One region of the Rhizobium lentis genome, then DNA from elsewhere that is predicted to be linked to it. Evidence: riboswitches for the same ligand, from Rfam matches in the RefSeq annotation. Region 1 holds a riboswitch; the other holds the start of a gene.
The links. Region 1 has a riboswitch for cobalamin ahead of nrdH (glutaredoxin-like protein NrdH). Riboswitches for the same ligand answer to the same signal wherever they lie in the genome.

Region 1 (6,372 bases):
ATGACGGCAGTGACCTCAAGGCGATCGAGAAGAAGGTGACGGGGCTTGGTTATTCCGTCTCGCCTTTTGCCGGAAGCGCAGCCCCTGTACCTGAACGCGGCTTGCATCATCATGATCACGGCGATCACGCAGACCACGACCACGCCAATCATGATCACGGTCATGAAGGCCATGGTTACAACCGCGCCCATGGCGAAAAGGAAATCAAAGGCCTGCATGGGCACGGCTACGCGCCGATGACCGGCACCTGGTGGCAGAGCAGGAAAGGGCGGTTGACCATTCTTTCGGGTGCAGCGCTCGTTGGCGCTTATGCTATCGGCCATGTCGTGCCGGCCGTCGCGCCCTATGCCTTTATCGTCGCCATGCTGGTCGGTCTGGTGCCGATCGCCCGGCGCGCGGTCATGGCGGCGCTATCCGGCACGCCTTTCTCGATCGAGATGCTGATGACGATCGCCGCCGTCGGCGCCGTCATCATCAATGCGGGAGAGGAAGCGGCAACCGTCGTCTTCCTGTTCCTCGTCGGCGAGATGCTCGAAGGCGTAGCCGCGGGCAAGGCGCGTGAAAGCATCCAGTCTCTAGCGACCCTGGTGCCGAAAACCGCGCTGCTCGAAGATAATGGGCAGATACGCGAGGTGCCGGCAGAAAGCCTCGCTGTTGACGCGATCATTATGGTTCGCCCAGGCGACCGCATCTCGGCAGACGGCATCATCGTTTCAGGCGAGATTGCGATCGACGAGGCTCCGGTGACCGGCGAAAGCACGCCGGTGCGCAAGGGCGTCGATGCCGTCGTCTATGCCGGTACGGTCAACGGCGATGCCGTGCTCAGGGTTCGCGTCACGGCAGCGGCCGCTGACAATACCATCGCTCGTGTCGTCAAGCTGGTGGAGGAGGCGCAGGAATCGAAGGCGCCGACGGAGCGCTTCATCGACCGGTTCTCTCGCTATTATACCCCCGGCGTGCTGGTGGTCGCCGCACTGGTTGCGGTCGTTCCGCCGCTGTTTTTCGGCGGTTCGTGGAGCGACTGGGTCTACAAGGGCCTTGCCATCCTTTTGATCGGCTGCCCCTGCGCCCTCGTCATCTCGACGCCGGCGGCGATCGCCGCTTCGCTGTCGGCTGGTGCGCGGCGCGGGCTCTTGATGAAGGGCGGCGCCGTCCTGGAAACGCTCGGCAAGGTGACGATGGTCGCCTTCGACAAGACAGGCACGCTGACCGAAGGCAGGCCCAAGGTGACCGACATCGTCTCCTTCGGATTGAGCAGAGCGCAGCTCTTGTCGCGCGCGGCCGTGCTGGAGCAGGGGTCCAGCCATCCGTTGGCGCTCGCCATCCTCAATCGCGCCAAGGCCGATGGTGTTCCCGTGCCGCCCGCCTTCGAACTGGAAGCACTGCCGGGCAAGGGCGTCCGCGGCAAGGTCGGCGGCGAGACGCTGGATCTGCTGTCGCCCTCCGCTGCCCGTGAGCGCGGCGCGCTGGACGGGGAACAGGAGGCGCGCGTCACCGCTCTAAACGATGAGGGCAAGAGCGTGTCGGTGCTGCTCGTCAATGGTGCTGCGGCCGGCTTGGTCGCCATGCGCGACGAGCCGCGCGAGGATGCGGTGGCCGGGCTCTCGTCGCTCAAATCGGCCGGTGTCAAGGCGATGATGCTGACCGGGGACAACAAACGGACGGCGGCGGCCGTTGCCGTCACGCTCGGGATCGACTGGTGCGGCGAGATGATGCCCGAGGACAAGCAGCGCGTCGTCGGCGAACTGAAGCGCGAAGGTTTCACCGTCGCCAAGGTCGGCGACGGCATCAACGACGCGCCGGCGCTCGCCGCCGCCGATATCGGCATCGCCATGGGCGGCGGCACCGATGTGGCGCTGGAAACCGCCGATGCCGCCGTACTGCATGGACGCGTCGGTGATGTGGCGCGAATGATCGCGCTTTCCAAGCGGACGATGCGCAATATCCTGCAGAATATCACCATCGCGCTCGGCCTGAAGGCAGTCTTCCTGGTGACGACGATCATAGGAATCACCGGGCTCTGGCCGGCGATCCTGGCCGATACCGGCGCCACCGTGCTGGTGACGATTAACGCGCTCAGGCTGCTTCGCGTAAAGATGTGAAGACCGTCGATTCGGGCCTGACCGAGAATTGAAATCGCGGAGCCGGTCGTCGGTAGGGCCGGCTCTCAGTTTGCTGACAAGTTCTCCTTCGTCATGCTCGGCCTTGTGCCGAGCATCTGACCACTGCAATTACCGGCAGAAAAACCTTTATGTTTAGACACTTAATTGACCGGGGCAGATCCTCGGCACAAGGCCGAGGATCACGTCGCGGGTGTTGCAATGGTTTGTTAGCGGCCTCAGACTCGGTCGCAGACCGGTTCTATCAGAGCCTTCTCCACAGCGTCTTTTCCGTAAGCTTTCGTTAGCCATGTTTTTCACAGGAACGCAGTGATTTCAAACAAGCCGTAACGCAATGCCCCAACCATCTGTTGACGCCATTTTGGATTCGCGTACTATATCTAGTGTTCAAGGTTCCTTCGATTCGTGAGGATCGGGGCTAAGACGGGAATACGGTGCGTCTCGCCATGAGGACGGGACAAGGCCGGAGCTGCCCCCGCAACTGTAAGCGGCGAGCAACTGTCCGATTTCAGGTCACTGAGGCATGATGCCTTGGGAAGGCTGGGGCAGGGTGCTTCGACCCGCAAGTCAGGAGACCTGCCTTGAACGAAACGTCCACGGGCGGGGTGTCCGGAAGGTCGCGTGCTTGACGGCGGAACATCCGCGCCTGTTACGCTACTCCGAACGTCCGCATCAGCACTTCGGGGTTTGAAGTCATGTCGAGAACATCAAGGCAGCCGCCCGCGCGTATCCTGCGAAGGATGCTATCAGGCGTTTAAAGCGCCAACTTTGCCAGATCATTATCAAGCGTTGCCCCGGACGCCACACGGCGCCCGATCCCAGTCCTGTGTCCTGAATCCATTGACATCACGAGGAAGATGATGAGCGTTACCGTTTACAGCAAGCCGGCCTGCGTTCAATGCACCGCCACCTATCGCGCCCTGGATCGCCTGGGCGTGGACTATGAGATCGTCGATATTTCCGAGGATGCCGAAGCGCTCGATCGCGTGCGCGGCATGGGCTACATGCAGGTGCCGGTCGTCGTTGCCGGGGAGAACCACTGGGCGGGCTTCCGTCCCGACATGATCAGCTCGCTCTCCTGATCGGAGAAAGGCGATGGGGCTGATCGTCTATTATTCCAGCCGATCCGAGAACACCCATCGATTCGTCGCCAAGCTCGGACTGCGCGCGGCGCGCATTCCCCTTGGCGCTGAAGCCATCCACATTCGCGAACCCTATGTGCTGATTTCGCCCACCTATTGCGGCGACGGCGGCCCAGGGATCGTAAAGGGGGCCGTGCCCAAGCAGGTGATCCGTTTCCTCAACGATGCGGAAAACCGCTCCAACATCCGCGGCGTGATCGCCGCGGGCAACAGTAATTTCGGCGAGACCTACGGGCTTGCCGGCGATGTCATCTCGAAGAAGTGCCAAGTGCCGTATCTTTACAGGTTCGAGCTTCTGGGAACCGCCGAGGATGTCGCCAATGTCAAAGACGGGATGGGACGATTTTGGACACGGGAACCAATTTGACGCGGGATGCGGGCGCAAAGCCGCTGAAGGCAGGGGAAACGCTCGATTATCACGCGCTGAACGCGATGCTGAACCTCTATGACGACGAGGGCAAGATCCAGCTCGACAAGGACCGCATGGCGGCCAGGCAATATTTCCTGCAGCATGTGAACCAGAATACGGTGTTCTTCCATAATCTCCGGGAGAAGCTCGATTATCTGGTCACCGAAGGCTATTACGAGGAGGAGGTGCTCGACCAGTATTCCTTCAATTTCGTCCGCGACCTGTTCGACCAGGCCTATGCCAGGAAATTCCGCTTCCCGACTTTCCTCGGCGCCTTCAAATATTACACCAGCTACACGCTGAAGACCTTCGACGGAAAACGCTATCTCGAGCGCTACGAGGACCGCATCTGCATGGTGGCGCTGACCTTGGCAAGGGGCGACGAGGCTCTCGCCCGCGACATGGTCGACGAGATCATTTCCGGCCGCTTCCAGCCGGCGACGCCGACCTTTCTCAATGCCGGCAAGAAGCAGCGCGGCGAACTTGTTTCCTGCTTCCTGCTGCGCGTCGAGGACAATATGGAATCGATCGGTCGCTCCATCAATTCGGCGCTGCAGCTCTCGAAGCGCGGCGGCGGCGTGGCGCTGTCGCTGACGAACATCCGCGAGGCCGGCGCGCCGATCAAGCAGATCGAAAACCAGTCCTCGGGCATCATCCCGGTCATGAAGCTGCTCGAAGACAGCTTCTCCTATGCGAACCAGCTCGGTGCGCGTCAGGGGGCCGGTGCGGTCTATCTCAACGCCCATCACCCCGACATCATGCGCTTCCTCGACACCAAGCGGGAAAACGCCGACGAGAAGATCCGCATCAAGACACTGTCACTCGGCGTTGTCGTGCCCGACATCACCTTCGAGCTCGCTAGGAATAATGAGGATATGTACCTCTTCTCGCCCTACGACGTGGAGCGAGTCTATGGCGTGGCCTTCACCGAGATTTCGGTGACGGAAAAGTACCGCGAGATGGTGGCGGACGCTCGCATCGCGAAGAAGAAGATCAAGGCGCGCGAGTTCTTCCAGGTGATCGCCGAAATCCAGTTCGAGAGCGGTTATCCCTACCTCATGTTCGAGGATACGGTGAACCGGGCTAACCCGGTGGCCGGGCGCATCTCCATGAGCAATCTCTGCTCGGAAATCCTGCAGGTGAGCGAGGCGAGCGAATTCAACGACGATCTCTCCTACAAACATCTCGGCAAGGACATTTCCTGCAATCTGGGCTCGCTGAACATCGCGGCAGCGATGGATTCAGCTGATTTCGGCAAGACGATCGAGACGGCGATCCGGGCGCTGACGGCGGTATCCGACATGAGCCACATCTCTTCGGTGCCTTCGATCGAGAAGGGCAATGATGAGAGCCATGCGATCGGCCTCGGACAGATGAACCTGCACGGCTATCTCGCCCGCGAACGCATCTTTTACGGCTCCGACGAAGGCGTCGATTTCACCAATATCTATTTCTACACGGTGACTTATCACGCGATCCGCGCTTCGAACCTCTTGGCGGTCGAACGCGGGGCCAGCTTCAAGGGCTTCGAAAATTCGAAATATGCCTCGGGCGAATATTTCGACAGATATACCGAGCAGGAATGGAAGCCGGCGACCGAAAAGGTGCAAGCGCTGTTCGATGATGCCGGCGTTCATATCCCAACGCAGGAAGACTGGGCGACGTTGAAGAAGGCGGTGATGGCGTCCGGCCTCTATAATCAGAACCTGCAAGCGGTGCCGCCGACCGGATCGATCTCCTATATCAACCACTCGACCTCCTCGATCCATCCGATCGTCTCGAAGATCGAGATCCGCAAGGAAGGCAAGATCGGCCGCGTCTATTATCCGGCGCCGTTCATGACCAACGACAATCTCGACTATTATCAGGACGCCTACGAGATCGGCCCAGAGAAGATCATCGATACCTATGCGGCGGCGACCCAGCATGTCGATCAGGGCCTGTCGTTGACGTTGTTCTTCCGTGACACGGCGACGACACGCGATATTAATAAGGCGCAGATTTACGCCTGGAAGAGGGGCATCAAGACCATCTACTACATCCGCCTCCGCCAGATGGCGCTGTCCGGCACCGAGGTGCAGGGCTGCGTTTCCTGTACCTTGTAATTTGATTTCGGCCGCGAGCCTTGGAGCAAATGGCCCCCTCATCTTTCTGCCGGCACCTTCTCCCCGATGGGGAGAAGACATCTGCGGCAGGCGCGACATCCCCTCTCCCCTGGGGAGAGGGCAGGGTGAGGAGGCTCCAAGCGCCATCAGATCTGTTGGAAGGACATAATCACCATGAACATCGCCGTAAAACCAACCAGCCGCGTGCGCGCCATCAACTGGAACCGCATTGAGGACGATAGGGATCTCGAAGTCTGGAACAGGCTCACCGGCAATTTCTGGCTGCCGGAAAAGGTGCCATTGTCAAACGACATTCCCTCCTGGGCGACACTGACGCCGGCGGAACAGCAACTCACCATCCGCGTCTTCACGGGTCTGACGCTTCTCGACACAATCCAGAACGGCATCGGCTCCGTCAGGCTGATGGAGGATGCGGTAACCTCGCATGAGGAGGCGGTGCTTTCCAATATCTCCTTCATGGAGGCCGTGCATGCCCGCTCATATTCCTCGATCTTCTCAACGTTATGCTCCACGCCTGACGTCGACGACGCCTATCGCTGGTCGGAGGAGAATGAGTTCCTGCAGCGCAAGTCGGC
Region 2 (6,372 bases), 1.5 Mb from region 1:
GCAGCTGGCGTCCCTGTGACAGCAGTTCCTGGCAGGCTGCGTTCGTTTCTTCAACCATCGCCGCGTTCTGCTGCGTCGCGTGATCCATCTGGTTGATCGCCCCATTGATTTCCTGCAGACCGGTCGCCTGTTCGCGATAGGATTGAACGAGGGAGGCGATACTGTCGCTGATGCGGTTGATCTGCTCTTCGATCTTCAGGAGAGCATCGCCGGTCTCGTTCACCAGCCCGACGCCCGCGGCGACCTCCTGGCCCGAAACATTGATCAGGTTCTTGATTTCCTTTGCCGCGTTCGCCGATCGCTGGGCGAGTTCCCGAACTTCCTGCGCGACAACCGCAAAACCCTTGCCCGCCTCGCCGGCGCGCGCGGCCTCGACGCCGGCATTCAATGCCAACAGGTTCGTCTGAAAGGCGATTTCATCGATGACGCCGATGATCCGGCCGATCTGGCTGGAGGAAGTCTGGATCCGGTCCATCGCTCCGATCGCGTCGCGCACCACCGTCGCCGAGATGTGAGCGCTGCGCTTCGTTTCTTCGACCAATTGTCCGGCGTTTTCAGCGCGCTGCGACGATGTCTTTACCGTCGTGGTCACTTCATCCAGCGCGGCGGCGGTCTGTTCCAGTGCTGCCGCCTGCTGTTCGGTCCGCTTGGCGAGCTGATCTGCCGAGGAGGCCAGCTCGCTCGACCCGCCTTCAACCGCGACGGAAGCTATCTTTATCTCTGTCAGCGCCGCCGCGACGGCCTGGACCATGTTGTTGAAATCCTGCCGCAGCTTATCGAATTCAGGACCGAGATCGGCAAGCTGTATCGAGAAGTCGCCGGCGGCAAGCTTTTCCAATGCGTTCGCAAGGGTGGTCATCACCAGCCGCTGCCTGTTGCTGGCTTCTTCCGTCAACAATGCGTTGCGGGCCCGTTCAGCGTCGAACGAGGCGCTCTGCTCGGCAGTGGCCTGGTCTCTTTCGACCTTTGCGATCGCCTCGTGACGAAAGATTTCCAGCGCACGAGCGAGAAAGCCGATTTCGTCGCCATTTTCCTTGTAGGTGACGGGGGAGGCGAGGTCGCCTTTCTGCAAAGCGCCGATACGTTCGCTGAGGATCCTGAGTGGCCGGCCAACGAGGCTGCGCATGGCAAGAAGAAAGGCGATGACGGCGAGGGCGGTGATGACCGACTGCGTGAGCAGCGAAACGAGAACCTTCTGGCGGACTTCCGAAGCGATTTTTTCGACAGACCAGTTCGTGACGATGTAGCCGGTTGTCTTGCCTGATTTGTCCAACGGCAGCGGCGCGATGATCGTGACCAAGTCGGCGGATATCTCGCCGTCGTAGATTGTCGTTTTATCGGGCTTCGCGTTGAGCCGCTTGGCCAGATCGGCCGGTGTGGGCAGACCGGAAATGCCATCGCGTGTCCAGACATCGACGGTGGCTGGCTCCGCGTTGAAGGCGGCAAACTGCACAAGGTCGAGCGAGGGGTCGTCGCGGTACAGCGAATAAGCCTCGCGAACGGCGTTCGCCTTGCCCCATTTGACGCCCCCGGCGGCCACGGACGCAAATTGTTCCGCATCCTTGGACCAGTTTGCCTTGGCGCCGTCGATCAGGGCCTGGGTTTCATACAGCCATGTGTAGGTGGCGAAAGCGGAAATGCCGCAGAGATTGACGGCAACGATTATCGCCGCCAGCTTGGCTGTCAGGGGCATCGTTCTCAAAAATCGAAGCATTCGCGGGGCCTGGAATTGCAGCTCGGTCCAGCATATTCGCGACCGGCGTATCAACAGGGCATCCACGCTGACGGTTACATCACGAGCATTCATGCCCATGTCAGAGTTGCAACCCAAAACGCGCAAAGGCAGTGTGTATTTGATGTGTGAATAAATCATAAAGTAAAAAAGGATGCCTAGGCACGCGCAGGCTATTCCCCTCCACACCCGACACATCGCCGAGCGGGGCTCCGCCCGTCGGCGATCCGCCTCGATAATCTGTTTTCGACGTCGGCTCGAGCTCGGTCTGCCCACACTTGCCGCCGCGCCGCTTTCCTGAAATAGATGCGCCGTCAGGTGCCCGCTTTCCGGCGGGAGAATCGGGAATCCGGTGCAAGACCGGGACGTGCCCAACGCTGTAAGGCCGACGCCTGCCGCTTCATCTGCCACTGGCTTCTGGCCGGGAAGGCTGCGGCAGACGGATGACGCCAAGTCAGAAGACCGGCCTGGCAAGATAGACCCAACCCGCGCGGACGGCGGGCGGTTGCGTTGTTGGGGATTTGACGATGCGACCCTTTGACGAGGATGGCCTTTCGGCGGCATCCGGTTTTTCCATGGCGGAACGTGAGGCCGTCTATCACGCGATCATGACGCGGCGGGACGTGCGCAGCCAGTTTCAGCCCGATCCTTTACCGGAGGATGTCGTGGAGCGGCTGCTGACGGCTGCCCATCACGCGCCCTCTGTCGGCTTCATGCAGCCGTGGAATTTCATTATGGTTCGAAGTGCCGAGGTCAGGGCGCGGGTGCGCGATGCCTTCATGAAAGCCAATGAGGAGGCGGCGCTGCTGTTCGAAGGCGAGCGGCGGCAGGCATACCGGGCGCTGAAGCTCGAAGGCATTGTCGAGGCGCCACTCGGCATATGCGTGACCTGCGATCCGACACGCAGCGGTAGCGTGGTGCTCGGGCGCACCCACAATCCGCGCATGGATTCCTATTCGACCGTCTGCGCCGTCCAGAACCTCTGGCTAGCGGCGCGAGCGGAAGGCGTCGGCATCGGCTGGGTCAGCATCTTTCATGAGGACGACCTGAAAGCGATTCTCGGCATACCCGATCATATCGAGGTAGTCGCCTGGCTCTGCGCTGGCTTCGTCGAGCGGCTTTACGACGAGCCCGAGCTCGCAGCCAAAGGCTGGCGGCAAAGGCTGCCGCTGGAAGAACTGGTCTTTCACGATGGGTGGGGACGAAGGGAACGTTGATGCCGCAGTCATTGCTGCTGGGGCTGTGGGCCAGGCGTTGCCGGGTTGGCAAGATCGATCGTGCCTTGGTCGCCGGCAAGGAATTGCGGGCCGACCTGGCGGACCTTGTTTTGCGTGGGGTCGTAAGGACGTTCCGGGACGGATGGCTGCGGCGGCGAGGCTGCCGCGCCATCTTTGGCCGACGGTTTGGCGCGGATGGTGGTGATCGAGCCCTGCTGCGGCGGTTGGCCGAGTGCCTGTTTGCCGCGCATCTCATCATAATAGGCGGTGAGATTGCAGGCGCAGGCGTTTTTCTCGCCGGGTGCGCGGTTCTTGTAGGCGAATGCGTTCTTCATGGCGCTGTAGGGCGTGCCTGTGGCGACCGAGATCATGTTGGAGGCTTCGGTGCTGGTCACATCGCGGTAGAAGAGCTCAGTTTCAATGCCGGGACACATCTTGGCGCAGGTCTCGGCGTCCCGGCCGAAATCGACCGAGGTGGCGTTCGAGCTGATGGGGAAGAAGCCGCCGTCGCAGCTGCGCACGCACATGGTGCTGACGGGTGAAAGCATCTCGGCCTGTGGCAGGCCGTAACGCGGATCGAACTCTTCACCGCCGCCGAGTGGAATGAAAGTGTCGCCGCGCATCGCCTGTTCCTCGATGCTGGGGGCGGGATCGTTGGCGCTGCGCTCGGACGGCGCATAGAAATTCTCGCTGTTGCAGCCGTTGCGCTCCAGAGCGGCCATCAGTTCGCGGCGCGCACCGTCATCCCCCTGGCTGCGCAGCTCATCGCGGCGATCCTGGAGATAGCGGATATTGTCGATCATCCGGGCTTCGGCCTCCGAGAGCTCCGCGCAATAATCGGCATTCTCGCCGCCGATCACGACCATGCTGCCCGAAGTGCAGCCGTAGCTGCGCATATCGTTTCGCACCTTGCGCAGCTCGAGGTTCTGCTCGGCCATGGCGCTGGCATATTGGCGTGCTTCCGGCCCGTTATTGTTGCCGATCGATCGCGGCAGGTCGGCCAGCCGGCCGCGCAGGTCGCTGCAGAGGCTGCCGGACTGCGCGGCGGCGGGGGCTGCCAACGCAAGCAGAAGAGCAAGAGACAGGTTTCGGCGTTTCACGGCGTCGTCCGGGAATGAGAAAGTGTCCATCAGTCAAAGGCGGCGTCCATCCGCCGCGCGTTGGGCTCTTAACGTGTTTCTCTTAATAAGCTCGGATAAATTCCTACCGCATTTTCGAGATCTTATCCAGAAGAAGCGGTGATCTTCCCTTAGGGGAAGTCGCGACTGCTTTGCGTCCGAAGCGCATACTGAAGCCATTAACGGCAGTTCCCTTCTCCACCCGAATTGTTATTCTTGCCGCTCGCTCCTGCGGGGGATTGGCCTTCATTGAGGATAAAGCTAATGCGCTACATGCTGATGCTGCATGCCGACGAAGCTGCCGGGAGGTCCATAGAGCCGGAGGACATGGTGCGCTTCATGGGCCAGATGTATGCCTATCAACAAGCGCTGGAGAAAGCGGCAGCATTCGTCTCCAGCAATGCGCTCGTCAGTTCCTCTGAGGCAAGTCTCGTTCGCGTCCAGGGTAATGAGATCAGCGTCCTGGATGGCCCCTATGCCGATGTTCGCGAACAGTTCGGTGGGTACTTTATCATTGACGTCGCCGATACGGACGAAGCCAACAAATGGGCGGCACGCTGCCCTGCCGCGACCTGGGGAACGGTGGAGGTTCGTCGTATCAGGGATTCATCGGAATATGCAGGATGACTGTTTCGGGTTCCACCGTTGGCCGCACCGCTGCAGAGCGGGTGGCGCGCGAGAGCTATGGCCGTCTCGTCTCCTATCTCAGTGGGCGCTTGGGTGACCTCGCGTCCGCCGAGGATGCGCTCGCGACGGCTTTCCTGACGGCCCTCGAAAAATGGCCTGTCGATGGCGTGCCCGACAACCCGGATGCCTGGCTGTTGACGATCGCGCGGAGGCGCAAGCTCGACGACTGGCGCAAGGACAAGGTGAAGGCGAAGAGTGCCGATCATCTCGCTCTCATCGCCGAGGAACTCTCGTCAGCGGCGAAAATGGATGGGGACATTGCGGACAGGCGCCTGGCGCTCATGTTTGCCTGTGCACATCCTGACATCGATGTCTCGGCGCGAACGCCGCTGATCCTCCAGACCGTGCTGGGCCTGACCGCGGCAGATATCGCCGCGCGGTTTTTCGTTTCGCCGAGGGCCATGGGACAGAGGCTTGTAAGAGCCAAGGCGAGGATCAAGGATGAGAAAATTCCGTTCCTCGTGCCGGAAAAAGAGGAACTGTCGCACCGCCTGCCGCCGGTGCTCGCCTCCATCTACGCCGCCTATACGAGTGGATGGATGGACATCGACGGGGCGCAAGCGCTTGGACAAGAGGCAATCTGGCTTGCAAGCGTGGTTGTATCCCTGCTTCCGCAAGAGCCTGAGCCGAAAGGTCTTCTTGCGCTGATGCTTTATAGCGAGGCGCGGCGGTCGTCCCGCAGAAGCCCCGATGGTGCCTTCGTGCCGCTGGACGGCCAGGATGTCGGACTTTGGGATCACAAGCGATTGCGCCTCGCCGAAGGCCTCCTGCGTGAGGCGAATGCAAACGGTCCGACCGGCCGCTACCAGATCGAGGCAGCCATCCAGTCGGCCCATGTCGCGCGCCGTTTGAGCGGCATCTCAAACTGGCACGCCTTGGTTTCCCTCTATGACGTGCTGGGCAGGATTGCTCCGTCGCCCGTCGTGACGCTCAATCGGTCCGTGGCTCTCGTGCGGATAGGCCAAGCAGAGGCGGCTCTTGGTCACATACATGCGCTTGCCGCCGATCCGCGGATGGCCGACTACCTGCCCTATTGGACGGCCCGCGCGCAGATTTGCGCCGATCTAGGCAGGCATGTCGAGGCGGCCGAAGCTTTCACGGTCGCCATCGGATTGTGTTGGTCCGAGGCAGAACGACGCCATCTCGAAGAACAGCGCTCAAACGTATTGTGTTGACCGCGAAGTTTTTTCGCGGCGCCTGTCGAAATCAAGAACTCCGGCACGACATCCATTTGTCAAACCAAGGAGTACGACATGACCACCACTTCAATAACTGTCCAGAGCATCTTCGCCTCCGCTACTGTTTCCAACTTTGACGAGGCGCTCATCTGGTATGAGAAGCTCATGGGACGTCCCGCAGATAGCAAACCGATACCGGGCATGGCTCAGTGGCGTAACATGGGCGGGGCCGGCCTGCAGGTCTGGAAGGATGACAAACGCGCCGGCAACGGGATCATAACGATCGTTGTCCCCGAGCTTGAGGTTGAGCTCGAAAGGCTTTCGCGTCAGGGCTTGCAACTCACCAACAGAGTGGAAGGCGACTTTGGGGCCGTGGCTCAGCTATTCGATGATGAGGGCAACCGGATCAACCTGGCCGAGCCTCCGAAGCGATTTGCGAA

Region 2: another riboswitch for cobalamin. It lies ahead of bluB (5,6-dimethylbenzimidazole synthase); the one in region 1 lies ahead of nrdH (glutaredoxin-like protein NrdH).

What each region holds. Positions count from the first base shown of each region.
Region 1 is NZ_CP071454.1:1,365,799-1,372,170, reverse strand. Features, by position in the region: gene J0663_RS06575 (heavy metal translocating P-type ATPase) at 1-2,102, shown strand, start outside; cobalamin riboswitch at 2,494-2,718, shown strand; gene nrdH (glutaredoxin-like protein NrdH) at 2,981-3,202, shown strand; gene nrdI (class Ib ribonucleoside-diphosphate reductase assembly flavoprotein NrdI) at 3,216-3,629, shown strand; gene nrdE (class 1b ribonucleoside-diphosphate reductase subunit alpha) at 3,608-5,776, shown strand; gene nrdF (class 1b ribonucleoside-diphosphate reductase subunit beta) at 5,951-6,372, shown strand, end outside.
Region 2 is NZ_CP071454.1:4,365,926-4,372,297, reverse strand. Features, by position in the region: gene J0663_RS21370 (methyl-accepting chemotaxis protein) at 1-1,714, opposite strand, end outside; cobalamin riboswitch at 2,032-2,217, shown strand; gene bluB (5,6-dimethylbenzimidazole synthase) at 2,260-2,949, shown strand; gene J0663_RS21360 (DUF2865 domain-containing protein) at 2,958-4,049, opposite strand; gene J0663_RS21355 (YciI family protein) at 4,332-4,694, shown strand; gene J0663_RS21350 (RNA polymerase sigma factor) at 4,691-5,929, shown strand; gene J0663_RS21345 (VOC family protein) at 6,008-6,372, shown strand, end outside.